2 linked regions of the Actinospica robiniae DSM 44927 genome follow. The protein of the gene in region 1 interacts with the protein of each later gene in a pairwise test. Links are inferred from orthologs where the notes say so. Each region holds a gene or a part of one and is shown on either strand. Other genes may lie near its edges.

Region 1 (5,391 bases):
CCCTCGGGGGTACGACCGGGCCGGGCGATGCTGTGCAGTACGTGAGCTCCGGGTGGATCGGATCAGGGCGATGCAGAATCCTTCCGCATCGAACATGGCCGGCCTGCCGGATTCTGCCGCGAGATCTGGGATCGCGATGGATCGCACCAAGGCGATGCAAGATCCAGCATCAAGGGCTACCGGACCATCGACCCTTCGCGCGGATCGGGAACCGGGATGCTCAGATCACGGCGATGCAGAATCCTTCCGCATCGAGCGCGGCCAGGCCACGGGACAGGACTCGGCCCGAGCGCAGCTCGCACCGGACCCTCAGGGGGTGTGCTCTCTCCTCGGTCGGGCAGGCGAAGCCCGATCAGGGTTCTGCCGGGAGGTCAAGCGGCGCCCCGCACAATCCACCCCGAACCCCAGCCCGCCCCGCCACGCCGGCACCCACGCGAACCCGGCACTCTCTCCGAGAGAAGGGCCCGCCAGCGGCGCCTTTCGATCTTGAAACCGCAGGCCGCCCCACCAACGCAACGGGTGGGCGGGTGGACAGACGAACCAGGCGACGCAAAGCGGCCGCCCACACCCTGACGACCACCCCAACCCGACAAGCCACCACACCCACCAGCACTCGACACGATCATCAAATCGCGTTAGGCATATGGGACGGCATCCTCAGGTTCAGGCCGCACCGGACGCTTGAGCAGCAGGACGGTAGCGAACTTCTCGTCGTTGCCGTGCAGCGACGAAACCGTCACCGGGCCCACGGCCTCCCAGCCGTCGGCGCCCAGCTCGTCCAGCTCGCCCTCGATCGTCGTGAGCGCGTCGCCGAGCCGCTGATCGAGCGGCGACGAGCGCTGCGCGACGACGGCCAGGCTCGCCAGGCTGTACTCCCACTGGGTTATGGCCGGCATCGGTGTCATGGCCGGAGTCTAACGACCCGTCAACGACGAAGCCCCCGCCGGACCGGGGTCCGGGCGGGGACTTCGTCAGTTCTCTGCTATCTCCGTCAGCCGGCGAAAGCCTCTTCGACCACGCGCTGCTGCTCGAACTCGTGCCGCTTGTGCGAGCCGACGGCCGGGGACGAGGACGCCGAGCGGGACACGTGGGTGAGCACGCGGCCGCCGAGCTCGCCGGTCAGGTGCAGGGCCATGAACGGCCACGCGCCCTGGTTGGCCGGCTCCTCCTGCACCCAGCGCACGCGCGCGTCGGCCGGGTAGCTCTCCAGCTCCGCCCGCAGCTCGGCCTCGGGGACCGGGTAGAGCCGCTCGGCGCGCACGATCGCGGTGTCGGTGACCTTGTGCTTGTCCCGGTAGGCGACCAGGTCCCAGTAGATCTTGCCGGAGCACACCAGGATCTTGCGCACCCCCGCCTTGTCCACCGACTCGTCGCCGATGATCGGCCGGAACTCGTTGCGCGTGAACTCCTCGATCGAGGAGGTCGCCGCCTTCGCCCGCAGCATCCACTTCGGCGTGAAGACCACCAGCGGCTTGTGCGCCGGGTTCAGCGCCTGCCAGCGCAGCAGGTGGAAGTAGGACGAGGGCAGCGAGGGCATCGCCACGGTCATGTTGTTCTGCGCGCACAGCTGCAGGTAGCGCTCGATCCGGGCCGAGGAGTGGTCCGGGCCCTGGCCCTCGTGGCCGTGCGGCAGCAGCAGCGTCACGCCGGAGCGCTGGCCCCATTTCTGCTCGCCGGAGGAGATGAACTCGTCCACGATCGTCTGCGCACCGTTGCCGAAGTCGCCGAACTGCGCCTCCCACAGCACCAGCGCGTTCGGGCGGGCCACCGAGTAGCCGTACTCGAAGCCCATGGCCGCGAACTCGGAGAGCATCGAGTCGTAGACCGTGTACGTGGCCTGGTTCTCGGACAGGTACGACAGCGGCGTGTACTCGCGGGCCGTGGTGCGGTCCACCACCACGTGGTGGCGCTGCACGAACGTGCCGCGGCGCGAGTCCTGGCCGGCCAGGCGCACCGGCACTCCCTCCATCAGCAGCGAGCCGAAGGCGAGGGTCTCGCCCATGGCCCAGTCGATGGTGCCGTCGCCGATCATCTGCGCCCGCTTCTGCAGCTGCGGCAGCACCCGCGGGTGCGGCTCGAAGCCCTCGGGCAGGTTGACGTGCACCTCGACGATCCGCTTGACCACGTCGTCGGAGATCGCCGTCGGGACCGCGACCGGGAACGGCTCCTCGGCCTGCTCGACCGCCGGCGAGGGCGCCGCCTTCCCGGTCTCCTTGGTCTCCGAGAAGGCCTGCTCCAGCTTGGCCTGGTAGTCCTTCAGGGCGGCTTCGGCTTCTTCGATGGTGATGTCGCCGCGGCCGATCAGCGCCTCGGTGTAGAGCTTGCGCACCGAGCGCTTGGCCTCGATCAGCTTGTACATCAGCGGCTGGGTCATCGACGGGTCGTCGCCCTCGTTGTGGCCGCGGCGCCGGTAGCAGACCATGTCGATGACGACGTCCTTGTTGAACTCCTGCCGGAATTCGAAGGCGAGCTGCGCCACCCGGACGCAGGCCTCGGGGTCGTCCCCGTTGACGTGGAAGATCGGCGCCTCGACCATCCGCGCGACGTCGGTGGCGTAGACCGAGGAGCGCGAGGCGGCCGGCGAGGTGGTGAAGCCGACCTGGTTGTTGATCACCAGGTGGATGGTGCCGCCGGTGCGGAAGCCGCGCAGCTGGCTCATGTTCAGCGTCTCGGCCACCACGCCCTGCCCGGCGAACGCGGCGTCGCCGTGCATCAGGATCGGCAGCACGGTGAAGGCGGAGCCGGCCTTGTTGATGATGTCCTGCTTGGCCCGCACGAAGCCCTCGAGCACCGGGTCGACCGCCTCGAGGTGCGAGGGGTTCGCGGTGAGCGAGACCTTGATCTGCTTGCCGCTCAGCGAAGTGAAGGTGCCCTCGGTGCCGAGGTGGTACTTCACGTCGCCGGAGCCGTGCATGGTCTTCGGGTCGAGGTTGCCCTCGAACTCGCTGAACACCTTGGCGTACGGCTTGCCCACGATGTTCGTCAGCACGTTGAGGCGGCCGCGGTGCGGCATGCCGATGCAGGCCTCGTCCAGGCCCTCCGCGGCGCCGGACGAGATGATCTGGTCGAGCACGGCGATCGCCGACTCGCCGCCCTCGAGCGAGAACCGCTTCTGGCCGACGTACTTGACCTGCAGGAAGGTCTCGAACGCCTCGGCCGCGTTGAGCCGGTTGAGGATCCGCAGCTGCTCTTCGCGGGACGGCTTGGTGTTGCCGTTCTCCACCTTCGACTGGATCCAGCGGCGCTGCGCCGGGTCTTGGATGTGCATGTACTCGATGCCGACGGTGCGGCAGTAGGACTCGCGCAGCACGCCGAGCACGTCGCGCAGCTTCATCAGCGGCTTGCCGCCGAAGCCGCCGGTGGCGAACTCGCGCTCGAGGTCCCACAGGGTCAGGCCGTGCGAGACCACGTCGAGGTCCGGGTGCCGGCGCTGCTTGTACTCGAGCGGGTCGGTGTCGGCCATCAGGTGGCCGCGGGTGCGGTAGGAGTCGATCAGCTCCTGCACGCGCGCGGTCTTGTTGACGTCGTTCTCGTGCGTGGCCGCGATGTCCTGGACCCAGCGCACCGGCTCGTAGGGGATCCGCAGCGACTCGAAGACCTTGTCGAAGAAGTCGTCCGCGCCCAGCAGCAGCTGGTGGATGACCTTCAGGTACTCGCCGGAGACCGCGCCCTGGATGATCCGGTGGTCGTAGGTGGAGGTCAGCGTCATGATCTTGCTGACGGCCAGCCGGTTGAGGGTCTCCTCGCTGGCGCCCTGGTACTCGGCCGGGTACTCCATCGCGCCGACGCCGATGATGGTGCCCTGGCCCCGCATCAGCCGCGGCACCGAGTGCACCGTGCCGATGCCGCCCGGGTTGGTCAGCGAGATGGTGGTGCCGGCGAAGTCGTCCGCGGTGAGCTTGTTGTTGCGGGCCTTGCGCACCAGGTCCTCGTACGCCTGCCAGAACTCGCGGAAGTCCATCAGCTCGGCGGCCTTGATGGAGGGCACCACGAGCGTGCGCGAGCCGTCCGGCCGGGCGAGGTCGATGGCCAGGCCGAAGTTGATGTGCTCCGGGGTGACCAGTGCCGGCTTGCCCTCGACCTCGGTGAACGAGGCGTTCATGCCCGGGATCGCCTTGGTCGCCTGGACCATGGCGTAGCCGATGAGGTGGGTGAAGGAGACCTTGCCGCCGCGGGCCCGCTTGAGGTGGTTGTTGATGACGATGCGGTTGTCGATCAGCAGCTTCGCCGGCACGGCGCGCACCGAGGTGGCCGTGGGCACCTCGAGCGAGGCGTTCATGTTGGCGATCAGCCGCGCGGCCGGGCCCTTGAGCGTGGTCGTCTGGGCGCCGCCGCCGGACGGGGTGGAGGGGGCCGGGGGCGCGGTGATCGCGGCGTCCCGGGGCACGCCGCCGACCGGGGCCTCGGCCTGCGGGGTGGGCTTGGGCGCGAGGGCCGCGGACTTGAGCAGCGCGGATGGGGCGGGGGCGGCGGCCTCGGCGACGGGCGCCTGCGCGCCCGGGACCTGCACCTTGGCGAGGGTCTCGGGGGCGGGGGCCGCGGTGGCCGGCTGCGCGGGGAGGGCGGAGGGGGCGGGCGGCGGAGCGGCGGCCGAGGCGGTGGCCGGCTGGTAGTCGTTGAAGAAGTCCCACCAGGCCTTGTCGACCGACTCCGGGTCCTGCAGGTACTGCTGGTAGATCTCGTCGACGAGCCATTCGTTGGGACCGAACTGCGCCAGCTCGCCAGGAGGCGTCTCGCCGCCGCCCGGAGCTGGAGTGGACTCAGACGTGGTCGGTGTGGACTGTGGCGACACGGCGGGTTCCGCCCTCTTCCGCTTCGTAGATCCGCGTTCTCGGACTGCCTCGCACCCGGCAGGCGGGAGCCGATGGATCCGCGGCGAATGACTAACGCCGGCGCGGGCCCCTGCGGTTCCTCCTCAGCGGGCAGCGGTAGCCCAGGTTACGCGCTTTCCCGCGCGAATCGCAGTTCGCACCGGCCAACGCGACGAGAGTCACACTAACTCGGGACCTGAACCACCCTTACTGAGCATAATGCCGTAGTCCGAGATGACTATTCCGATAGTCGCTGCGCGGAAGGCTGCTCGGCGGGCAGTTCGAGCCGGATGAGCGCCCCGCGCGCCGAGGGCATGACCTCGATGGTTCCGCCGTGCAGCTGAACCGCCCAGCGCGCGATGGCCAGACCCAGGCCGGTGCCGCCGCCGGACGCGCTCTTGCCGGTGGAGCCGCGGGTGAACCGCTCGAACACCCGGGCCCGCTCCGGCTCGGGAATGCCCGGCCCCTCGTCCGCGACCTCGACCCGCAGCGCGCCGAGCGCGGTGCGCACCGCGGAGACCTGCACCAGTCCGTCCGCCGGCGAGTGCTTGGCCGCGTTGTCCACCAGGTTGGCCATCAC
Region 2 (4,051 bases), 3.4 Mb from region 1 along the record:
CCGGGAGACCAACGGATCGCCGGAGGCCAGCAGCGGCTGCTGGGCGTCCAGGTAGTCGCGGATGCGCGCGTCGATCATCACGGTGCACCGCTGCAGCGCGTCGGCCAGGCCGAGGCCCTGCCGCCGCCCGAGTACCGCGGGCAGGCTGAGCAGCTCGGTGGAGCGCTCCTCCTCCTTGCGCAGCGAGAGCACGTCGTTGGTCCAGCAGGTGATGTCGGTCGCCGCCTCGGCGGCGGCGCGCACGGCCGCGGAGCACCACAGCTCCTGGCTGAGTTCGAACCCGTTGACGACGTCGATCAGCGCCAGGCAGGTGGGCACGGCGCTGCAGTGACGGCGCATCCTGATGTACTCGGGCAGTTCCGCGGGGGTGCGCTGACGCCGCCGGGCGGCCTCCCACACCAGGGAGTAGAGATAGCCGGTCACCTCCTGCCGGAACCGGGCCCGCTGCACCGGGCTGGCCATCGCGTCCAGCCGGGCGCACAGGTCGGCCAGGGCGCCGGCGAAGGCGTCGTCCCGGCTGGCCTCGCCGTCCTCGAGGGCGCCGAGCATCCACACCGTCACCTCGGTGGTGGCCGCGGGGTCGGAGCCGATCTCGGATTCGTCGCAGTACGCGTCGTCGAACAGGAAGAGCCAGGCCTGCCAGTCCGAGTTCAGCCGCAGGCCCTCCAGGCTGGCGCTGGGGCAGACCCGCCCGGCCAGCCGGGCCGGATCGGTCTCGCGCAGCCGCCGGGCCAGTTCCGGCCGCGAGGTCAGTCTCCAGTGCGCGGCCCACTTCTCCGTGGCGGCCGCCACGACGGAGGTGAGCGGATGCAGCCGCGCGGAGAACGGCGGATCGATCGAAGGTAGAGCGACGGTCATAACGCTGCCCTCCTGAAGGTGCGTGCAAATGTGCATCTTAGTAGTGGCATGTCGGCTTGAATACGTATCCGCACGGCTGTTCGGCGAGTGGCGCGGCGCGGCGGGCGGCCGGGCGGCGGACCACGGACCGAAACCGCGTGGGAGCCGTGGGCGCCGGTCCCGTACGATGGAACGGTGATCACCGCCTCCCATCTCGAAGTGCGCGTCGGCGCCCGCGTGCTGCTGCAGGACGCCTCCTTCCGGGTAGGCCCCGGCGACCGGATCGGGCTGGTCGGGCGCAACGGCGCCGGGAAGACCACGCTGACCAAGATCCTGGCCGGCGAGGGCGGCCTGCCCGCTTCCGGCACCGTCTCGAACTCGGGCCAGGTCGGCTACCTGCCGCAGGACCCGCGCACCGGCGACCTCGAGGTGATCGCGCGGGACCGGATCCTGTCCGCGCGCGGGCTGGACGAGTCCGTGCGCCGGATGCGCGCGGCCGAGAAGAACATGGGCAGCGCGGACGCGGCGGAGCACGACAAGGCGATGCGCCGGTACGCCAACGCCGAGACCGCCTTCCTCGCGGCCGGCGGCTACGCGGCCGAGTCCGAGGCCGCGGTGATCGCGGCCAGCCTCGGCCTGCCCGACCGCGTGCTCGACCAGCCCATCGGCACGCTCTCCGGCGGCCAGCGGCGGCGGATCGAGCTGGCCCGGATCCTGTTCGGGGACAACGAGGTGCTGCTGCTCGACGAGCCCACCAACCACCTCGACGCCGACTCGATCGTGTGGCTGCGCGACTACCTGAAGAACTACAAGGGCGGGTTCATCGTCATCTCGCACGACGCGCACCTGGTCGAGGCGTGCGTCAACAAGGTCTTCCACCTCGACGCCAACCGGAGCGTCATCGACATCTACAACGTCGGCTGGAAGGCCTACCTGGAGCAGCGCGAGGCGGACGAGCGGCGGCGCAAGCGCGAGCGGGCCAACGCGGAGAAGAAGGCCGACGCGCTCTTCAGCCAGGCGGACAAGATGCGGGCCAAGGCCACCAAGACCGTGGCCGCGCAGAACATGGCCCGCCGGGCCGAGCGGCTGCTGAGCGGCCTCGAGGCGACGCGCGCCTCGGACAAGGTGGCCAAGCTGCGCTTCCCCAAGCCCGCACCGTGCGGCAAGACCCCGCTGATGGCCAGCGGACTGTCCAAGTCCTTCGGCTCGCTGGAGATCTTCACGGACGTGGATCTGGCCGTGGACCGCGGATCCCGGGTCGTCATCCTCGGGCTCAACGGCGCCGGCAAGACCACGCTGCTGCGCCTGCTCGGCGGGGTGGAGAAGCCGGACACCGGCTCGGTCGAGGCGGGCCACGGCCTCAAGCTCGGCTACTACGCCCAGGAGCACGAGACGCTCGACCCGGCGCGCACCGTGCTGGAGAACATGCGCACCGCCGCCCCGGACCTGGATCTGGTGGAGGTGCGCAAGACCCTCGGCTCCTTCCTGTTCTCCGGGGACGACGTGGACAAGCCGGTCAGCGTGCTCTCCGGCGGCGAGAAGACCCGGCTCGCGCTGGCCACGCTCGTGGTCTCCAGCGCGAACGTGCTGCTGCTGGACGAGCCGACGAACAACCTGGATCCGGCCAGCCGCGCGGAGATCCTGGGCGCGCTCAGCACCTATGAGGGCGCGGTGGTGCTCGTCACACACGACGAGGGCGCGGTGGACGCGCTGGGCCCGGAGCGGCTGATCCTTCTGCCGGACGGGGTCGAGGACCTGTGGAACGAGGGCTACCGGGACCTCGTCGCACTGGCCTGAGAACGGTCGCCGGCGACCGGTATCCGACAGAACGTCGATTGCCCTCCGTTACAGTCTGATAACGGAGCGGAAGTTTTATCCTGACATGCCGGGATTTTCCTGCACGAATCAGGCAGGGGAGCCGGGAATACGGCTTGAGTTTTTGCGGCGAAGCAGTGGTCAACTCGCTCGGGAGGGGTGATCATGGGTCCCCAGAGCGCACATTCCCTGTGCAAGGTGGGAGATACCCCACACCCCCTCTAGGAGGCGCAAGTGGCCGAGACCCTGAAGAAGGGCAGCCGGGTCACCGGCACCGCGAGAGAGCAGCTCGCGAGCGACCTGAAGACCAAGTACGAGGCCGGAGAGTCGATCCGCGCTCTGGCGCAGGAGACCGGGCGTTCGTACGGGTTCGTACACCGGATGCTGAGCGAGTCCGGTGTCACGCTCCGCGGGCGCGGCGGCGCCACCCGCGGCAAGGCGCGCACCGCTTAGTCGGTTCGCACCCTGCCGGGCCACCGTACCACGGTGCCGGTTTTGACCACGGTGCCCGGTGGCCGCGAGGCAGCACGGCGAGCAGTACCGAAGGAAATCGACGGAAGCGATCCGGCGGCCCCGGGCGCGCGGCGCCGTGACGCACCCGCGTCACGGGGCGCGGCCGGGGCCGCCGGCGGGTGGCGGGCCCGGGGGCGCGCGGGCTGATCACTACCGTACGGTAAAGTCCGTGGAGCCGGCCGGAAAGGGCCGGCAGGGACCGCAGGGACGAGGGGCGCCGCCATGACCAGTTCGAACACTGCCACGGACGAGGCGTGGCCCGAGGCCAAGGCGGCCGCCGCGGCCAAGGCCGGGGTGCGGCTGCGGATCGACGGCGAGCTCGCCACGGTCGTGCTGGACCGGCCGGACAAGCGCAACGCGATGACGCCGAGCACCTGGTGGCACCTGGCCGAGGTCGGCCGGGCCCTGCCTGGCAGCGTGCGCGCGGTGCTGCTGCGGGCCGAGGGGCCCTCGTTCAGCGCGGGGCTCGACCGCACGGTGCTGATCGGCGGCGTGGGCGGGGCGAAGACCCTGCTGGACCTGGCGGACGCCGGGCAGTCGGACGCGGAGCTGACCATCGAGGCCTTCCAGGAGGCCTTCACCTGGTGGCGCAACCCCGACCTGATCACGGTCGCGGCGGTGCAGGGGCACGCGGTGGGCGCCGGATTCCAGCTGGCGCTGGCCTGCGACCTGCGGATCGCCGCGGAGGACGCGCGCTTCGCGATGCGCGAGATCACCCTGGGCCTGGTGCCCGACCTAGGCGGAACCAAGCCGCTGGTGGACCTGGTGGGTCCGGCCCGGGCGCTGGAGATCTGCTCCACCGGACGCTGGGTGGACGCGGCCGAGGCCGAGCGGCTCGGCCTGGTCAACCGGGTGTGCCGGACCGACCAGCTGGCCATGGACGCCG

What was found.
Region 2: the proteins of ACTRO_RS18225 (region 1) and ACTRO_RS33030 interact in binary tests that used the Escherichia coli proteins (3 or more experiments, as listed by UniProt). The link is inferred for Actinospica robiniae DSM 44927 from one-to-one orthologs.

What each region holds. Positions count from the first base shown.
Region 1 is NZ_KI632511.1:4,292,434-4,297,824, forward strand. The notes cover bases 792-5,121. They hold ACTRO_RS18225 (multifunctional oxoglutarate decarboxylase/oxoglutarate dehydrogenase thiamine pyrophosphate-binding subunit/dihydrolipoyllysine-residue succinyltransferase subunit), read right to left. Parts: upstream 4,793-5,121; coding sequence 992-4,792; downstream 792-991. Other genes in these bases: ACTRO_RS18220 (DUF4177 domain-containing protein), read right to left, coding at 792-905; ACTRO_RS18230 (sensor histidine kinase), read right to left, coding at 5,050-5,121. Outside these bases: more of ACTRO_RS18220, read right to left, coding at 636-791; more of ACTRO_RS18230, read right to left, coding at 5,122-5,391. UniProt on the Escherichia coli protein: E1 component of the 2-oxoglutarate dehydrogenase (OGDH) complex which catalyzes the decarboxylation of 2-oxoglutarate, the first step in the conversion of 2-oxoglutarate to succinyl-CoA and CO(2).
Region 2 is NZ_KI632511.1:7,663,597-7,667,647, forward strand. The notes cover bases 344-3,333. They hold ACTRO_RS33030 (ABC-F family ATP-binding cassette domain-containing protein), read left to right. Parts: upstream 344-1,032; coding sequence 1,033-2,634; downstream 2,635-3,333. Other genes in these bases: ACTRO_RS33025 (terpene synthase family protein), read right to left, coding at 344-858; ACTRO_RS33035 (helix-turn-helix domain-containing protein), read left to right, coding at 2,887-3,105. Also shown: more of ACTRO_RS33025, read right to left, coding at 1-343; ACTRO_RS33040 (enoyl-CoA hydratase/isomerase family protein), read left to right, coding at 3,388-4,051. UniProt on the Escherichia coli protein: Genetic data indicate it may be involved in ribosome assembly or function.